3 regions of the Streptomyces sp. NPDC102406 genome follow, and region 3 is predicted to be linked to each of the others. Evidence: riboswitches for the same ligand, from Rfam matches in the RefSeq annotation. Region 3 holds a riboswitch; each other region holds the start of a gene.
The links. Region 3 has a riboswitch for cobalamin ahead of ACIRF8_RS12260 (HoxN/HupN/NixA family nickel/cobalt transporter). Riboswitches for the same ligand answer to the same signal wherever they lie in the genome.
Positions count from the first base shown of each region.

Region 1: another riboswitch for cobalamin. It lies ahead of ACIRF8_RS23165 (ribonucleoside-diphosphate reductase subunit alpha); the one in region 3 lies ahead of ACIRF8_RS12260 (HoxN/HupN/NixA family nickel/cobalt transporter).
Region 2: another riboswitch for cobalamin. It lies ahead of ACIRF8_RS08225 (cobalamin biosynthesis protein); the one in region 3 lies ahead of ACIRF8_RS12260 (HoxN/HupN/NixA family nickel/cobalt transporter).

Region 1 is NZ_JBIWKP010000005.1:433,877-440,145, forward strand. Features, by position in the region: gene ACIRF8_RS23165 (ribonucleoside-diphosphate reductase subunit alpha) at 1-2,334, opposite strand, end outside; cobalamin riboswitch at 2,457-2,601, opposite strand; gene mctP (monocarboxylate uptake permease MctP) at 2,710-4,335, opposite strand; gene ACIRF8_RS23175 (DUF3311 domain-containing protein) at 4,332-4,601, opposite strand; gene ACIRF8_RS23180 (YbdD/YjiX family protein) at 4,721-4,924, opposite strand; gene ACIRF8_RS23185 (carbon starvation CstA family protein) at 4,893-6,269, opposite strand, start outside.
Region 2 is NZ_JBIWKP010000001.1:1,792,301-1,798,569, reverse strand. Features, by position in the region: gene ACIRF8_RS08255 (anion permease) at 53-1,327, shown strand; gene ACIRF8_RS08250 (hypothetical protein) at 1,358-1,579, shown strand; gene ACIRF8_RS08245 (helix-turn-helix domain-containing protein) at 1,930-2,784, shown strand; gene ACIRF8_RS08240 (hypothetical protein) at 2,841-3,392, shown strand; gene ACIRF8_RS08235 (hypothetical protein) at 3,325-3,636, opposite strand; gene ACIRF8_RS08230 (DUF397 domain-containing protein) at 3,663-3,899, opposite strand; cobalamin riboswitch at 4,197-4,339, shown strand; gene ACIRF8_RS08225 (cobalamin biosynthesis protein) at 4,398-5,345, shown strand; gene ACIRF8_RS08220 (cobyric acid synthase) at 5,342-6,269, shown strand, end outside.
Region 3 is NZ_JBIWKP010000002.1:802,902-809,170, reverse strand. Features, by position in the region: gene ACIRF8_RS12280 (M13 family metallopeptidase) at 1-212, shown strand, start outside; gene ACIRF8_RS12275 (dienelactone hydrolase family protein) at 268-987, opposite strand; gene ACIRF8_RS12270 (hypothetical protein) at 1,064-2,245, opposite strand; gene ACIRF8_RS12265 (CaiB/BaiF CoA transferase family protein) at 2,543-3,733, opposite strand; gene ACIRF8_RS12260 (HoxN/HupN/NixA family nickel/cobalt transporter) at 3,796-4,917, opposite strand; cobalamin riboswitch at 4,949-5,171, opposite strand; gene ACIRF8_RS12255 (inorganic diphosphatase) at 5,200-5,703, opposite strand; gene ACIRF8_RS12250 (GNAT family N-acetyltransferase) at 5,822-6,269, opposite strand, start outside.

The sequences.
Region 1 (6,269 bases), on a different contig from region 3:
GGCCTCGCAGGACTCGGGGTTCTCAAGGGAGCAGGCGACGGCGTCGGGCTCGGCCGCCTGGAGCGGCACGCGGGCCGCCGCGCGGGCGATGCGCGTCGCGGGGCGCGAGCGCAGGTAGTACGTCGTCTTCAGCCCGGATCGCCAGGCGTAGGCGTACATCGAGGAGAGCTTGCCGATGGTCGGCGTCTCCAGGAAGAGGTTGAGGGACTGGGCCTGGTCGAGGAAGGGGGTGCGGGCCGCCGCCATGTCGATGAGGCCGCGCTGCGGCAGCTCCCACGCCGTGCGGTACAGGGCGCGCACGTCGTCGGGGACCCAGGTGAAGCCCTGGATCGAGCCGCCCGATTCGCGCAGCGCCTCCCGGGTCTGCGCGTCCCACACGCCGAGCCGCTTCAACTCCTCGACCAGGTAGGAGTTGACCTGGAGGAACTCGCCGGACAGCGTCTCGCGCTTGAAGAGGTTGGAGACCTGCGGCTCGATGCACTCGTAGACGCCCGCGATGGAGGCGATCGTCGCGGTCGGGGCGATGGCGAGCAGCAGGGAGTTGCGCATGCCGACGGCGGCGATCCGCTTCCGCAGTGCGGCCCACCGCCGCGGCCAGGTCAGCTCGACGTCGTAGTGGTCGGGGTGCAGCACGCCGCGGGCGGTGCGGGTCTCGTCCCAGGCGGGCAGCGGGCCGTCGCGTTCGGCGAGGTCGGCGGAGGTCTCGTACGCGGCGAGCATGATGCGTTCCGAGATCCGGGTCGACAGCGCGCGGGCCTCGGCCGAGTCGAAGGGCAGGCGCAGCTTGAAGAAGACGTCCTGGAGGCCCATCGCGCCGAGTCCGACGGGGCGCCAGCGGGCGTTGGAGCGGCCCGCCTGCTCGGTGGGGTAGAAGTTGATGTCGACGACGCGGTCCAGGAACGTGACGGCGGTGCGGACGGCCGCGTCGAGCCGTTCCCAGTCGATGTCACCGTCGTGGACGAAGGCGCCGAGGTTGACCGAGCCGAGGTTGCAGACGGCCGTCTCCCCGTCGTCCGTGACCTCCAGGATCTCGGTGCACAGGTTCGAGGAGTGGACGGTGCGGCCGGGTTCCGCGGTCTGGTTGGCGGTGCGGTTGGCGGCGTCCTTGAAGGTCATCCAGCCGTTGCCGGTCTGCGCGAGGGTGCGCATCATGCGGCCGTACAGGTCCCGTGCGGGGATGGTCTTCCGTGCCTTGCCCTCGGCTTCGGCGCGGCGGTACGCGGCGTCGAACCCGGTGCCCCACAGGTCGACGAACTCGGGCACGTCGGCGGGGGAGAACAGTGACCAGTCGGCGCCGTCGGCGACCCGGCGCATGAACTCGTCGGGGACCCAGTGCGCGAGGTTCAGGTTGTGGGTGCGGCGGGCGTCCTCACCGGTGTTGTCGCGCAGCTCCAGGAACTCCTCGATGTCGGCGTGCCAGGTCTCCAGGTAGACGGCGGCGGCGCCCTTGCGGCGCCCGCCCTGGTTCACGGCGGCGACCGACGCGTCGAGGGTCTTCAGGAACGGCACGATGCCGTTGGAGTGCCCGTTGGTGCCGCGGATCAGCGAGCCCCGGGCGCGGATGCGGGAGTACGAGAGGCCGATGCCGCCGGCGTGCTTGGAGAGGCGGGCCACCTGCTGGTAGCGGTCGTAGATCGAGTCCAGCTCGTCGAGCGGGGAGTCGAGGAGGTAGCAGCTCGACATCTGGGGGTGCCGGGTGCCGGAGTTGAACAGCGTGGGGGAGGACGGCAGGTAGTCGAGGCGGCTCATCAGGCCGTAGAGCGCGGCGACCTCGTCGACGGCGCGGCTGCTGTCGTCCTCGGCCAGGCCCGCCGCCACCCGCAGCATGAAGTACTGCGGGGTCTCGATGACCCGGCGGGTGATCGGGTGGCGCAGCAGGTAGCGGCTGTGCAGGGTGCGCAGGCCGAAGTAGCCGAAGCGGTCGTCGGCCCGGGGGTCGATCAGCGCGTCGAGGCGCGTGGCGTGGAGGCGGACGAACGCTGCGGTGCGGTCGGCGATCAGGCCCTCCCGGTGGCCGGTCGCGACGGATTCGGTGAAGGAGGTGACGCCCTGGGAGGCGGCCTCGGCGGCGACGGAGAGTGTGAGGAGGCGGGCGGCGAGCCGGGAGTAGACGGGGTCCTCGGAGATCAGCCCGGCGGCGGCCTCGGTGGCGAGTTCGCGCAGTTCGCTCTCGTCGGCTCCGGCGCTGCGCCCCCGCAGGGCGGCACCGGCGACCCGGCCGGGGTCGGCGCCGGGCAGGTCGGAGGTCAGCTCGGTCAGGGTGCGCAGCAGCGCGGTGCCCGGGGCGTCGTCGGGTGCGGCTGAGACCGGTTCGGCGGGCGGCGCGATGGTCACGTTAAGGGCTCTCCCTCGCTCGGCTCGGGGCCTGCGGGGAGGAGTGGCTCGGGCGTGCACGGGGGCGCCGTCGTCACCGGCCCATTCCGCGAGGCCCGGACGTCATCGACACCCGGACCGGACGGCCCGGGTGTGCTGTCGGCAGGTCGTCGGACTCACGCGGGCGCCTTTGTGTGCGCATACGTTCACCGTTGCGGGACAGTTCCGGATTTGCACCGGATTCCCCTGCGGCTACAGCGAGAGCGAGCATACATGTTGTGCCGGGTGTCCGGCGCGTGCCCATATGTTGTGTCGTCCTGGTGTGCGAGGGAGGAGCCCGACACAAAGAGACGGGCCCCTCCACAAGGGAGAGGCCCGTCCTACGAGGGGTGGTGATCAGTGTCCGGCGCCCACTCCGACGACGGGCAGGTCCTGCTGGACGCCCTTGTCACCGGCGTCGGCGGTGTAGTCCTCGGGCGAGGTCTCGTCGACACCGGCCGGGGCCTTCACGGCCTTCAGGACGAAGGTCAGGACGACCGTCACGATCACGTTCATGACGAACGCGGTCAGACCGATGTAGCCGATCTCCCCGATGCCGGGGATCTCGTCGGAGGAGCCGCCGAAGTGTGCTTGCGTCGGCGAGGCCACCCCGTACGCGGCGAGCGTGCCGTACACCATGCCGACCGCCCAGCCGGCGAGCAGCGCCCACCGGTGGAACCAGCGGGTGAACAGGCCGCCGACCAGCGCGGGCATCGTCTGGAGGATCCAGATGCCGCCCAGGAGCTGGAAGTTGATGGCGACGGTCTTGTCCATGGTGAGGACGAAGGCGAGCGCGCCGACCTTCACGAGCAGCGACACGAGCTTGGAGACCTTGGTCTCCTGTGCGGGCGTCGCGTCGGGCTTGATGAAGTCCTTGTAGATGTTGCGCGTGAAGAGGTTCGCCGCGGCGATGGACATGATCGCCGCCGGGACGAGCGCGCCGATGCCGATGGCGGCGAAGGCGACCCCCGTGAACCAGTCGGGGAACATGTCCTCGAAGAGCTGCGGGATCGCCAACTGCCCGTTCTGCACCTTGATCCCGGCCGCGATCGCCATGAAGCCGAGCAGTGCGAGCAGGCCCAGCATGAGCGAGTACAGGGGCAGGATCGTGGTGTTGCGGCGGATCACGTTGCGGCTCTTGGACGACAGGGTCGCCGTGATCGAGTGCGGGTACATGAACAGCGCGAGGGCTGAGCCGAGCGCGAGCGTCGCGTACGTCCAGTGGCCCGCGTCGCCGGGCGCGAGCGCCCCGACGGGTTTGCCGGTCGCCGGGTTGAGCTGCTCGAACTTCTTGCCCGCGGCGGCGAAGATGTCGTCGAAGCCGCCCAGTTTGATCGGGATGTAGATGATCGCGACCGCGATGACGAGGTAGATCAGACCGTCCTTGACGAACGCGATCAGCGCGGGGGCCCGCAGGCCCGAGGAGTACGTGTACGCGGCGAGCACGCCGAAGGCGATCAGCAGCGGCAGGTCCTTGACGAACCAGTTCGTGTTCTCGCCGCCCCCGACGCCCATGACGTCGAGCACGGCCTGGATGCCGACCAGTTGGAGCGCGATGTACGGCATCGTGGCGAGGATGCCGGTGATCGCGACGGCCAGCGAGAGGCCCTTGGAGCCGAAGCGCCCGCGCACGAAGTCGGACGTGGTCACGTACCCGTGCTTGTGCGAGACCGACCACAGGCGCGGCAGGAACGTGAAGATCAGCGGGTAGACGAGGATCGTGTAGGGCACGGCGAAGAAGCCGGACGCGCCCGCCGCGTAGATCGCCGCGGGGACGGCCACGAAGGTGTACGCCGTGTAGAGGTCGCCGCCGAGCAGGAACCAGGTGATCCAGGTGCCGAACGAGCGTCCGCCGAGGCCCCATTCGTCGAGCGAGTCGCTCTCCGAGCGCCGCCAGCGCGCGGCGAGGAAGCCCATGACCGTGACGGCCAGGAAGAAGATGATGAAGACGGTGAGCGCGACACCGTTGACGCCGCCGTTCATCCCTGGCTCCTCGGGGCCTTGCGGGCGCGCTGGTCACGCTGCCACAGCTTGTACGCGATCATCGTGAGGCCCGTCGAGATGAGCACCCAGAGCATCTGGTACCAGTAGAAGAACGGGATGCCGATGAAGGTCGGGTCGATCTTGGAATACGAGCTGACCCAGAGCATCGCCACGAACGGTGCGACGAGGCACAGCCCGATGACGACGCGGACCGGTGTCACCACCGGTCTCCCCACTTGTGGCGCAACTTCCGGCGCATCGGACATTTCGCGGCTCCGTCCCCTCGCTGATCCCACTTATCTCACGTTTAACGTGCGGGAAATCTAAGCGAGAGTCTTGATCTATGGAACCCCTGTCCGGATAACGGACGTACTGCTTCCGGTCGTCAGCAGCAGCGGAAGCCCTGGCGCGGATCCTCTTCCTGACGGTCCGTCCGCATGCGCTCGAACTCGCGCCGCGAGGGCACGGAGGCCCCCGGGTGCACGGCCCGCTGGTGTGCCACGTAGCGCTCGTACGCCGATTCGTCCGTCAACTCACGTACGTACCAGCGCACATGCTCAACCGCCCGCAGAAGTACCGACGCCAGCATCGCGCGCCTCCTTTCGCCGTTCCGCCTTCTCCTCCCGACTGGGGACGAGCCCGGCCGGGGCGACCAGCGTCGACTCGACATAGGGGGCCTCGCTCAGCCGGGTCGACCGGGGGTCGCGTACGTGCTTGAGGCAGATCCGCGCCGCGTCCGCGATCACCACGACGATGAGCAGGGCGAGCGCGGCCGACAGGACGCCGTCGACCGTGGAGTTGGTCACGACGGTGTGCATGTCGTCCATGGTCTTGGCGGGCGGCAGCACCTTGCCCGCGTCGATGGCGTCCTGGTAGTTCGAGCGCTGCTGGAAGAAGCCGACGCGCGGGTCGCTGGAGAACACCTTCTGCCAGCTCGCGGTCAGCGTCACGACGGCGTCCCAGACGAGCGGGACCCCCGTCACCCAGGCCCACTTGAGGCGGCCGGACTTCACGAGCAGCGTCGTGCACACGGCCAGCGCCACCGCCGCGAGCAACTGGTTGGAGATGCCGAAGATCGGGAAGAGCTGGTTGATCCCGCCGAGCGGTTCGTGCACGCCGACCCAGAGGAAGTAGCCCCACAGGGCGACCACGACGGCGCTGCTGATCAGCAGACCGGGCTTCCAGCTCACGTTCCTGAACGGCTTGTGCAGGTTGCCCAGCATGTCCTGGAGCATGAAGCGGCCCACCCGCGTCCCGGCGTCCAGCGCGGTCAGGATGAACAGCGCCTCGAACATGATCGCGAAGTGGTACCAGAAGGCCCGCAGTCCGCCCCCGGTGACCTGCGAGAAGATCTCGGAGACACCGACGGCCAGGGTCGGCGCGCCGCCCGTACGGGACAGCAGGCTCGACTCCTCCACCTGCCGGGCCGCGCGCGCCAGATCGTCCGGCGAGATCGAGTAGCCGAGCTGCGCGACGGCCTGGGAGGCGGACTGCACGGAGTCGCCGATGACGCCGGCGGGCGCGTTCATGGCGAAGTACAGGCCCGGGTCGATGATCGAGGCGGCGACCAGGGCCATCACGGCGACGGACGACTCCATCAGCATGGAGCCGTAGCCGATCATCCGGACCTGGGTCTCCTTCTGGATCATCTTCGGCGTCGTGCCGGAGGAGATCAGGGCGTGGAAACCGGAGAGCGCGCCGCACGCGATGGTGATGAAGACGAACGGGAACAGGGACCCGGCGAACACCGGCCCGTCCCCGTGCGAGGCGAAGTCGGTGACGGCGTCCATCTTCAGCGTCGGCAGCGTGACGATCACGCCGATGGCCAGCAGCGCGATCGTGCCCAGCTTCATGAAGGTGGAGAGGTAGTCGCGCGGCGCGAGCAGCATCCACACCGGCAGCACCGAGGCGACGAACCCGTACGCCACCATCCA
Region 2 (6,269 bases), on a different contig from region 3:
CCAGCCTGCTTACGTTCGACGTGCCACTGTCGTCCAACCGAAGCCTGGGTAAATGGAACACATCACGCTGCTCCTTGCGATCGTGATCGTCACCGCGCTGGTCTTTGATTTCACCAACGGTTTCCACGACACCGCCAACGCGATGGCGACGACCATCTCGACAGGCGCCCTCAAGCCGAAGACGGCGGTGGCCATGTCCGCCGTGCTGAACCTCGTCGGAGCGTTCCTCTCCGTGGAGGTCGCGAAGACCATCTCCGGCGGCATCATCAATGAGGACGGCCTCAAGACGGAGGTCATCTTCGCGGCGCTCGTCGGCGCCATCCTCTGGAACCTGCTGACCTGGCTGGTCGGGCTGCCGTCCAGTTCGTCGCACGCGCTGTTCGGCGGCCTCATCGGCGCCGCGGTCATGTCGATGGGCTGGTCCTCGGTGAACGGCGGCACCGTCGTCACCAAGGTGCTGCTCCCCGCGGTCGCCGCGCCGCTCGTCGCCGGTGTCGCCGCGATGCTGGCCACGCGCCTCACCTACCGCCTCAGCCGCAAGACCGACCAGAAGGCGACCGCCAAGGGGTACCGCGCCGGGCAGATCGCCTCCGCCGGGCTCGTCTCCCTCGCCCACGGCACGAACGACGCGCAGAAGACGATGGGCATCATCACCCTCGCCCTGATCACCGGCGGCGTCCTCTCCCCCGGTGCGAACCCGCCGCTGTGGGTCATCGTCTCGGCGGGCTTCGCCATCGCGCTGGGTACCTACCTGGGCGGCTGGCGCATCATCCGCACCATGGGCAAGGGGCTCACCGACCTCGCGCCGCAGCAGGGGTTCGCCGCGCAGACCAGCGCCGCGACCGCGATCCTGGCCTCCTCGCACATCGGGTTCTCCCTCTCCACCACCCAGGTCTGCTCGGGCGCCGTGATGGGCTCCGGGCTCGGCCGCAAGGGCGGTGTCGTGCGCTGGTCGACCGCCACCCGGATGTTCGTCGCGTGGGGTCTGACCCTGCCGGCCGCCGGTCTGGTCGGCGCGGGCGCCGAGTTCCTCACCAAGCAGGGGCCGTGGGGCATCGGCCTGACGGCGCTCCTGCTGATCGGTGGCGCCGCGGTGATCTGGAGGCTGTCGCGCCGCGACTCGGTCGACCACACGAACGTCACCGCCGACGCGGCCGACTCCGCGGCGGAGCCGGCGGGCGTCGTGACCACGGCCGTCGCCGCGGTCAGCCCGCCGCCGGTCGTCGCGGCCGTGGAGCCCGGCGCCTCCGTCGAGCTGCTGTCCACGATCCCCGCCCCGGCCCAGCCCGTGACCGAGCCCGCGCGCCCCGCCGGCGCCACGCTGTAACCCCCGCCGCAGAAGGAAGCAGAACCAGCTATGAAGATCGACTGGGCGGCTCTCGGCTCCGTCTTCGGGGTCAGCCTCGTGACCACCGTGGCCCTGGTGGGCCTGTTCACCCTCGGCATCGTGGGTCTCTCCAAGCGCGAGTCCGCCGCACAGCGGGGCGGCTCCGCGGTGGCCGTCACCTCCGGCGCGTACCTGTGCTTCGCGCTGTGCGCGGCGGCCGTGGCGTACGGCATCTTCCTGATCGTGGCCTGACGGCCGCTCAGCCCCTGCCGCGTTCACCTTCTGAACGCAGTAGGGGCTCCACGGCACCCGAGCGGGGTGCGGGACGTACGGCGTCCCGCACCCCGCTTTGGCGTTCGACTTGTCACCTGAACGGGTGCAGCGCTGCCAAATGTCGCAACCCGTCGGCGGCGACGGAAGAAGGCCGCCTCACCAGGACTCCCTCAATGTGACATATGGCAGACTGGCATAAGCCGTCTAGCCAGACCCCGTACCGCCATCAGCCGACTGCCGTCAGCCGTCTGCTAGCTTCCGTTCACTACTTGGCCAGCTCTCGACTGACGAACTGGGCCTGGCACACGGTCGGCAAGGAGACAGAGATGATGGCCCGCGACATCGACCCCAGCCTCAACCGGCGCAGGCTGCGCCTCGAACTGCGCAGGGCCCGGGAAGCGACCGGGCAGACGCAGACCGACGCGGCCCAGGCGCTCGACTGGTCGTTGTCCAAGATCATGCGGATCGAGGCCGGAACGGTGAGCATCTCGGTGACCGACCTGCGGGCCCTCCTCCAGCACTACGGGGTGGCGGACGGCGACCTGCGGCGCGAACTGGAGGAGGCCGCGCGCGGCTCGCGCGGCCCGAGCTGGTGGACGGGGTACAACGACGTGCTCACCCCCGCCTTCCGCCAGTACCTCGGCTACGAGAGCGCCGCCGCGTCCATCCGCACGTACCACCCCATCGTGGTGCCCGGTCTGCTCCAGACCGAGGACTACGCGATGGCCATGCTGGAGCCGCACGTGGAGGAGGCCCGGGCCCGGCGGATCGTCGAGCTGCGCACCGAGCGGCAGGAACGCGCGCTGGAGAACGACGTTCCGCCGTGGACGTTCTTCGTCCTGGACGAGGCGGCCCTGCACCGGCAGATCGGCGGCCCCCGCGTCCTGCGCAGGCAGTTGCAGCACCTCGTCGACATGGCGCAGCGACCCCGGGTGTCGGTCCAGGTGCTGCCCTTCACCGTCGGCGCGCACTTCGCCACGCTCAACAGCTTCATCCTGCTCGGCTTCACGGACGACGAGGACCTGCTGTACCTGGAGTCCCAGGGCAACCAGTCGATCCGCGACGACCACGAACTGATCGTGCAGCACCAGGAGTGCTTCGAATCGCTCCGCGAGATCGCGTACGGCGGCGACCAGGCCATCGATCTCATCAGCAAGACCAGGGACGGGCTCGACACCTCGTGAGCACCTCGCGCGGTGACAGCGGGCCGGGCCCTGGAGAGCCCGTGTAGGAGGCGCACATGCCGGCCGCAGGCGACGAGTGGTGGTGGCGGCTCCTCGCGGCCGCGACTCCCCGGCTCGACCACACCGAGGGGGCCGGTGGGGCGAGCGGTACGGATGCCGCGGGCGGTACGGGTGCTGCCGCCCCCGCCGACGCCGCTCCCGGTGACACCGCGCCGCCCCCCGGGGAGCGGCCCTCCTTCGGGGCCGTGGTGATCCATGTCGTGGCCGACGACGCGCGGACGCGGCGCGCCGGGCTGATGTACGCCCAGATCTCGGGCGAGAACCGCCGCCAGACGCGGCTCCTGCTGTTCTGGGCGATGGGCGGCGCGCTGGTGCTGCTCGGCGGGCTCGCGGGGCTGGTCGTGGTGGTGCAGGCCCTGGGTGTGACGTCGCCGTGGGCGATGGGGTCGGTCATCGCGGCGGCCACGTCACCGATCACCGCGATCGCCTACGGGTTCACGCGGCTCCTGCTGCGGTGCGCGGAGGGCATACGGTCCCCGCTCAGCGTCGACGCCCCGCCGCCCGGCCCCGATCCGGCGCCGGATCCCGGTGCCCCGAGCCGCCCCTGACGCCGCGCAGAGCGGCGCCCAGTCCGGCCGCCGCGGCGACCAGCGCGGCGATCAGCGCCCAGACCACGGCGCGCACCGGCCCCGCCGGGACCAGTGCGGCGGCCAGGGCGCCGACGATGCTCGCCGCGAGGCCGCACGCCAGGCAGAACCGCACGAGCCCGCGTGGCGGGACCACTCCGCGCGCCGTGCGGCTCACCGCACCGTGGGCCCGCTCCCGCGCCTCGGCCAGGTAATGCATGGTCATCGCGCTCTCCTCCCCCCGCGGCAGGCTCAGCCGCCGGCCCTGCCCGGGCCGGGACCGCCCAGCGCCCTCACGAACGCCTGCCATCGAACGCGCTGGAGGACGAGGGCCGCCGCACCCGGGTTCCCGGAGTCGCGGACCCACACCTCGGCCTCGCCGAACGCCACTTCCACGCAGTCCCCCGTCACTCCGGAGTAACTGCTCCTGCGCCATGGCCCGACTGCCTTCCCGCGCCATGACCGAGCACGCTCCGCCCCTTGGGACACACCGGCCTCCTCCTGCTCGAGAGCCGGCGTCCCCCGTCAGTGCACGCCCGCGTGCAGGCACCATAGCGCCGCCGTGACGGCCCGCCCAGGGACACCGGACGGATCCGCCCCGCGACGTCGCAAGGCGCCCTCAACCATTCGTGGACCGCTCTCCGTCTGCCGCTTTCCAGTCTAGGTAGGCCGGATTTCGACACCTAGAGGAATTCCGGCCCTGTGGTGGCCGTACGACGCCCGCGCGCGTGTGGAGCTCCCCACACTCCCCTCCCCCAGGTCAACGGCAAGTTGACGCGCCTTCGCGCAGCGTGGTGGACTTCGCGGGCCATATACGGCAGCAGTACGAGGAAGCCGGTGCGAATCCGGCGCGGTCCCGCCACTGTGAGCCCCAGCCCGGGAAGCCGGGAGGGGCGAGCCAGGAACTCTCGCTGCCGGTCTCGTCGAACCAGGGCGTGGACACCCTGAGTGAGGACAACTACCGCCATGTTCGCCCTGCGCGGCGCGGTGCGGGCCGAGCGCGTCTTCGCGTACGGCGCCGCCGCCGGTCTCCTTGCCGATGCTCTGTTCGGTGATCCGCGCCGGGGCCATCCCGTCGCCGCTTTCGGCCGGGCCGCGGGTGCCGTGGAGCGGGTGCTGTGGCGGGACCACCGTGGGTGGGGCGCCGCGCACGCCGTGGTCTGCGCGGGTGGCGCCGCCGCGGTGGGCGCCCTGGCCGCCCGTGCCGTACACCGTTCCCCCGCCGCCTCCGTCGCGCTGACCGCCGCCGCCACCTGGGCCGTGGTCGGCGGGACCTCGCTGGGCCGGGAGGCGCGCGGTGTCGGATCGGCGCTGGACGCCGGGGACGTGGAGCTGGCCCGGGAGTTGCTGCCGCGCCTGTGCGGGCGGGATCCGCAGGGCCTGGACGCCGACGGGATCGCGCGCGGCGTCGTCGAGTCGGTCGCCGAGAACACCTCGGACGCCGTCGTGGGGGCGCTGGTGTGGGGGGCCGTCGGCGGGGTGCCGGGGCTGCTCGCCTTCCGGGCCGTGAACACGCTGGACGCGATGGTGGGACACAAGTCGGCCCGGTACCGCAGGTTCGGCTGGGCCTCGGCGCGGCTCGACGACGTGGCGGGGTGGCCGGGGGCGCGGCTGACCGGGGCGCTCGCCGTGCTGACGGGCGGGCGTCCGCGCGAGGCCGCCCGGGCCTGGCGCGAGGACGCGGGGGCCCATCCGAGCCCGAACGCCGGGGTCGTCGAGGCCTCGTTCGCGGGGGCGCTCGGGGTGCGGCTCGGCGGGACCTTGGCGTACGGGGGCAGGATCGAGCACCGGCCCGTGCTGAACGGGCGCGGGCGCGCGGTGCGGGTGTCGGACGTGGAACGGGCCGCGCGGTTGTCGCGGCGGGTCGGTGTGGCGGCGTGGGGAGTCTGTGTGGCCGGGCAAGTGGTGCTGAGGCGTCTGCGAGGACGCCGGTGAGCGGGCGGCGGGGCGGCGGGCTGCTCGTCGCCGGGACGACGTCGGACGCCGGGAAGAGCGTGGTCACGGCGGGGATCTGCCGGTGGCTCGTACGGCAGGGCGTGAAGGTCGCGCCGTTCAAGGGGCAGAACATGTCCCTGAACTCGTTCGTGACGCGCGAGGGCGCCGAGATCGGGCGGGCGCAGGCCATGCAGGCGCAGGCCGCGCGGGTGGAGCCGAGCGCGCTGATGAACCCGGTGCTGCTCAAGCCCGGCAGCGACCGCAGCAGCCAGGTCGTGCTCATGGGCAAGCCCGTGGGCGAGATGAGCGCGCGGGGCTATCACGGGCAGCGGCAGGGCGCGTTGCTCGACACCGTCGTGGGATGCCTGGAGGAGTTGCGGGGCAGTCATGACGCCGTGATCTGCGAAGGGGCGGGCTCTCCGGCCGAGATCAACCTGCGGCGCACCGACATCGTGAACATGGGGATCGCGCGGGCGGCGCGGCTGCCGGTCCTCGTGGTCGGGGACATCGACCGCGGGGGCGTCTTCGCCTCGTTCTTCGGTACGACGGCGCTGCTCGCGCCCGAGGACCAGGAGCTGCTCGCCGGGTACCTCGTGAACAAGTTCCGGGGCGATGTCAGCCTGCTGGAACCCGGCCTCGACATGCTGAAGTCCCTTACGGGACGGCCCACTTACGGGGTGCTGCCCTTCCAGCACGGGCTCGGTATCGACGAGGAGGACGGGCTGCGGGTGTCGCTGCGGGGCGCGGTGCGCGAGTCCGTGGTGGCGCCGCCCGTCGGCGCGGACGTGCTGCGGGTCGCCGTGTGCGCGGTGCCGCTGATGTCGAACTTCACGGATGTCGACGCGCTGGCCGCAGAGCCGGGTGTCGTGGTGCGGTTCGTGGACCGTGCCGAGGAGTTGGTCGACGCCGATCTGGTGGTCGTGC
Region 3 (6,269 bases):
GCTCGCAGCGCCTCTTCCTGAACTGGGCGTACTGCTGGCGCACGAAGCGGCGCAAGGAGCAGGAGCAGCAGTACCTGACGATCGACCCGCACTCGCCGCCGGAGTTCCGCGCGAACATCGTGCGGAACCTCGACGAGTTCCACGCGGCGTTCGGCACGAAGGCGGGGGACGGGCTGTGGCTCGACCCGGCGGATCGCGTCCGGATCTGGTGAGCCGAGCGCGGCGGGGCCGGGGGCGAGTGCCCTCCCGGCCCCGCCGCCCCGGGAGTCAGCGGACGGTGGTGTGCAGGAAGTCCAGCGTCGCCGACCACGCCTTGGCCGAGGACTCCGCGTCGTACACCTCGGGGCGGCCGTCGTTGAAGAAGGCGTGGTCCGCCGGGTAGACGCGCAGGTCCGCCTCGATGCCGGACTGCTCCTCGATGGTCCGGCGCAGGCCGTCGAGCGTCGCCACCGGGATGGCCTCGTCCCGCTCGCCGTAGTGGCCGAGGATCTGGGCCTTGAGCCGCGAGAAGTCGGGCACGTCGCCCTGGATGACGCCGTAGAACGGGACGGCCGCGCTGACCCGCGCGTCCTTGGCCGCCAGGTAGAGGACGAACCCGCCGCCCATGCAGAAGCCGACCGCGCCGACGGAGTCCGAGGTGACCTCGGGCAGCGCCAGCAGGTGGTCGACCGCGCCGGACAACAGCTCGACGCCGCGCTCCACCGGCAGCTCCTGCATCATGCGGAAGGCCTCGCCGGAGTCGTGCGCCACGTTGCCGCCGTACAGGTCGGGGGCGAGCGCCACGAAGCCCTCGGCGGCGAGACGGTCGGTCACGTCGGCGATGTGGTCGGTCAGACCCCACCACTCCTGGATGACGATGACACCGGGGCCGCTGCCCGAGGGCGGCAGCGCGAGGTAGCCGTGGGCGGGCGTGCCGTTGCTGTCGAACGTCACGTTCTGATGGGCCGGGCGGCCGGTCGAGCGGGGGGTGTCGGGGGTGTCCGTCACGAAATGCCTCCTGAGCCGAGCTCGATGATCGTGTCCCACGATGCCACTGTCCGCGCCCGGACCGGCGCAGGGGTCGTCAGTCCTTCCGCTGGACCGTCTGGAGGGCCGTGATGCAGGCCGAGAGGGCCTGCTGGAGTTCTTCGAGGCGACGGACCATGTCGTCCTCGTAGATCGCGTCGATCTCCTGGACGTCGTCGAACGTCAGCTCCTCGAACGCCTTGGTGGCCTTCTGGAGGCTGCTGTAGAACTTGGCGCGCCGCTCCTGCACCCGCAGCTCCGGGTCGGCCTCGACGGCCTCCGCGACGAGCGTGCGCACGGTGTCGTACGCCTCGCGGGCCCACTCGCCGGCCTCCTCGTCCTCGTCGAGCTCGTCGATCAGGGACAGGTGGCGCTCGGCCTCCTCGCGCAACTGGCGCGGGGCCTCGATCTTCTGCCCGGCAGGCGTCTTGACCTGCCCCTCCTCGGCGATCCTGCGGACGTACTCCAGTCGGTCGCCGGTCTTGGACTCCTCGGCGACGGCCTTCTTCAGGTCGTCGGCGCGCACGATGTCGCGGGCAAGGCCCGAACGCAGCGCCGCGTCCTCGCCGAGGCGGTCCATCAGCGCTTTGCGGGCGGCCTCCGCGGTGCCCGGGTCGGCGAGGATGGCCGCCCGAAGCGCCGTCGGGTTCTCGGCGACCTCCAGGGCCTTGGTGGGGCGGATGCCCTCGGCCTCGGCGGCCTCGGTGATCGCCTGACCGCGCACCGAGGCGGCGCTCGACCGGGAGACGTAGTACGACAGCCAGACGTCGGCGTCGGGGAGGTCGATGTCGGCGCCCGGCGCCAGCGCCTCGAACTGGGGGACCACCCCGTCGTCCGCCGCCTTGTCCCACGCCTTGTAGAAGCGCATGACGCGTTCGGCCGAGCACCCCGCCAGCTCGGCGAACCTGCGCGCCGACACCTTGGGCGTCTCACCGGCGGGCTGGCCGCCCGGGCGCACACTGCGGGCCACCTTCAGGGCGAAGGACCAGCCGCCGGTGCGGGCGTAGACACCGAACTCGCGGGCGTCGCGGGCGATGGCCTCCGGCACCTCACGGGAAGCGTCGTCCTCGGTGTCCTCGGCGTCCTCGGCGTCCGGCCCGGCCTCGGCTCCGTCCCCGTCACCGGGGCCGCTCCCGCTCTCCGCCGCCGGGGGCTGCCAGAAATTCTCCGGCGCGTTCCCGGCGCCGGTGTCCTCCCCGGAGGGGACGGCTGCCTCGGACGGGTCGATGGCTACGGACACGTACGTACTCCTGAGCGATCGGGCGCGACAAGGGTGACGCGAGAAGGGTGACGCGACAAAGGTGACGCGACACCTTATCGCTCCCGATCCGGCCGGGTGCGGCCCCGGGCCGGGCCCGCCGTTCGCAGCTCCCCCTCCTGCGGGCGGCGGGCCCAGGTGCCTCGACCATGCGCCGCGGCGGGAGAGCGAGGGCACGGGAGGCTCTGGCATCAGTGTCTCAGTGAGGCCCTTCGCCCGGTGCGGGCCGAGTGACCCTTGTGGTGGGCCGAACGGCCCCCACGCGCGCCCCGCCCATCCTCAGAGCGCCCCCTGTGTCCGCAGCTCCCCGATCGTCGTCGCGTCGTAGCCGAACTCCTTCAGCACGGCCTCCGTGTGTTCGCCCACCGCAGGGACCGGGTCCATCCGGGGGCGGACGCCGTGCAGAGTCACCGGGGGGACGAGCGCCCGGACGGGGCCGCCCGGGGTGGTGACGTCGCGCCAGCGGTCGCGGCCGCTCAGGACCGGGTGGTCCAGGAAGTCGGTGACCGTGTTGAGCCGGGCGTTCGCGACCTTGGCGTGCTCCAGGAGGGCGACCGCCTCGCGCGCGTCGAGTTCGGCGAAGCGCGCCGTGACGATCGCGTCGAGTTCGGCGCGGTGCGCGACCCGGGCCGAGTTGCGGTGGAAGCGCCGGTCGTCGGCGAGCGCGGCGTCGTCCAGGAACTCCGCGCAGAAGGAGGCCCACTCCCGTTCGTTCTGCACGGCCAGCAGGACCGTCTTGCCGTCCGCCGCCTCGTAGGGGCCGTAGGGCGCGATCGTCGCGTGCGCGGCACCGACCCGCTCCGGCTGCCCGCCCGAGTACGCCGTGTAGTACGCGGGATAGCCCATCCACTCCGCGAGCGCCTCGAACAGCGACACCTCCACCGCGCGGGCGGTGCCGGTGGCCCGCCGCTCGTACAGGGCGGTGAGGATGCCCGAGAAGGCGTACATCCCGGCCGCGATGTCGGCGATCGCGATGCCGACCTTGGCCGGGGCGTCGGGCGCGCCCGTCACCGACACGACGCCCGTCTCGCACTGCACCAGCAGGTCGTACGCCTTGCGGTGGGCCCAGGGCCCGTCGCTGCCGTAGCCGGAGACGTCGCAGACGATCAGCGACGGGTGACGCTCCGCCAACTCCCGCGCGGACAGGCCGAGTCGGGCCGCAGCTCCAGGGGCCAGGTTCTGCACGAAGACGTCCGCCCCGGCGAGCAACCGGTCGAGGACCGCGCGCCCGCCGTCCGTCTTGACGTCGAGCGTCACCGACTCCTTCGAGCGGTTCAGCCACACGAAGTGGCTGGACTGCCCGTGCACCGTCTCGTCGTAGCGGCGGGCGAAGTCACCGGCGCCGGGCCGCTCGACCTTGATCACGCGCGCCCCCAGGTCGGCGAGCTGGCGCGTGGCGAACGGCGCGGCCACCGCCTGTTCCAGGCTGACGACGGTGACGCCTTCAAGGGGCGGGCGGGCAACGCTCATCCGGGTCTCCTCCGTGCTTCGTGCTCTCGCGATGTCGTCGCCGCGCGTCGGGCGGCAGGCCGTCACCCGCCGTCGGCGACCCGCGCCGACCAGCGCTGCTCGACCTTGGCGAGCCGCCAGTAGGCGATGGCCGCCGCCCACACGACCACGAACAGGCCGACGATGACATAGCCGACGTTGTCCAGGTCGAGCCCGGCTATCCAGCCGGTCACCGCGTCGCTCAGGGACAGCTTCTCGTGCAGGACACCGACGAGTTCGATCGTGCCGATGAAGAAGGCGACCGCGATCGACAGACCGGTGATGGTGAGGTTGTAGAACACCTTGCGCACCGGGTTGGAGAACGCCCACTGGTACGCGAAGTTCATGAACGTCCCGTCGAGCGTGTCGAACAGGCTCATGCCCGCGGCGAACAGCAGCGGCAGACACAGGATCGCGTACCAGGGAAGACCCGCCGCCGCGCCGCTGCCGGCCATCACCATCAACGTCACCTCGGTCGCCGTGTCGAAGCCGAGCCCGAAGAGGAAACCGAGCGGGAACATCTGCCCCGGGCGGGTGATCGACCGGGTGAACCGGCCGAGGACGCGGTTCATGAACCCCCGCGAGTCCAGGTGCTGTTCGAGCTGCCGCTCGTCGTACGTGCCCTCGCGCATCGCCCGGAAGACCTTCAGGATGCCCAGCAGGGCAACGAGGTTGAGCGCGGCGATGAGGTACAGGAACGTACCCGAGACGGTGGTGCCGACGACGCCGAGCACCTGGTGGGTGCGGGAGTCGTCGTTCAGCAGGATGCCCGCGAGGGCGGCGCCGCCCGCGACCAGGGCGGCCATCGCGACGACCACGCTGGAGTGGCCGAGCGCGAACCAGAAGCCCACGGAGACGGGGCGCTTGCCGTCCGCCATCAGCTTGCGGGTCGTGTTGTCGATCGCGGCGATGTGGTCGGCGTCGAAGGCGTGCCGCATGCCGAGCGTGTACGCGGTCACGCCCAGGCCGATGCCGAAGGCCTTGTCGCCGACCTCGTAGTGGCGGGGGACGACGAGGAGGAACAGCACACCGAACGCGACGACGTGCAGCGCCGCGATCACCGCGACGAGACCCGCCGTGCGCACGGTGTCCTCGCGGCGCCAGCGGAAGGGGGCAGGGGGGTGCGCACCTGTCGGCCGCGCGGGGGAGTTCACGGGCAGGGTCATGCCTTGATCACGCTCCAGCACCTCGTGGAAACACTTCGTGAGATGCCGTGGCCGGTCTCCTGGCTTACGGGCGTGCCCCGCCGCTCCTGCCTTCCCAGTTGCCTCGCGGCAGCCAGTGGCTCGGTGGAGCGGCGCGGTTCCCACCGGCCCCGGGGGCCGGCGGAAAACCCGATCACAGTGGCGAGGGCCGCTCCGGACTTGGCCCTCACGGGCCGTCACCGGTCTTCCCGAGCACCACGGCCCGCCCACCATAGACGACGCGCTCCCCGGCGCCGCGAGCGGCTACCGCTCCCGGCGCTCCCGCGCCCGCGCGATCTCCTCGTACGCCTTGTCCCGGCCTTCCCAGTGCGAGCCCTCCACCGACTTGCCGGGCTCCAGGTCCTTGTAGACCTCGAAGAAGTGGGTGATCTCCAGGCGGTCGAACTCGGGGATGTCCTCGATGTCCCGGGTCGAGGCGTGGCGCGGGTCGTGGGCGGGGACGCAGAGGATCTTCTCGTCCGGGCCCTTCTCGTCGCTCATCACGAACATGCCGATGGCCCGGCATTCGATGGTGCAGCCGGGGAAGGTTGCGTCGCCGGTCAGGACGAGCGCGTCCAGCGGGTCGCCGTCACCGCCGAGCGTGCCGTCGACGTAGCCGTAGTCCGCGGGGTACTGGGTCGAGGTGAACAGCATCCGGTCGAGCCGGATCCGCCCGAGTTCGTGGTCCATCTCGTACTTGTTCCGGGAGCCCTGCGGGATCTCCACGATCACGTCGAACGCGTCGCCGCGCGTCTCGCTGCCGCCCAATGTGGCCTCCTTGCCGCATTGCCGCCCGCTCGAATGCCACCGAGTGTGCGCTGTGCGCGGCGCGGGCGGAACCCCTGCGACCGTGGCGGAGGCCCGGGCCCGGGGGAAGGGGCCGCGCTCAGCCCGTGGGGGTGATGGGGAAGACGAGTTCGGGGCGGTCCCAGGCGACGGCCGGCGGGTGGGCGAGGTCGGTGCCGGTGCGCAGGGCGCCCATGCTGCGGTAGAAGCCCTCGGCGGGCGGATGCGAGACGACGCGGACCTGGTCGAGCCCCGCGGAACCGGCTTCCTCACGCATGTGCGCGACGAGCAGGCGCCCGATGCCCAGGCCCTGCGCGTCGTCGGCGACGAACATCAGGTCCAGCTCGGGCGGGGCGAGCACCAGGGAGTAGAACCCGAGGACCCGGTCGTCCGCGCGGCCGACGGCGACGAAGACCCGGTGCGCCTCGATGTAGTCGGGGCCCACCCGGTAGTCCGCGACCATCGAGGCGTACGGGCCTTCGTAGGCGCGGGAGCCGCGCACGAGCCGGGTCAGGCGTCTCGCGTCGCGCGTCGTGGCCCGCCGCACG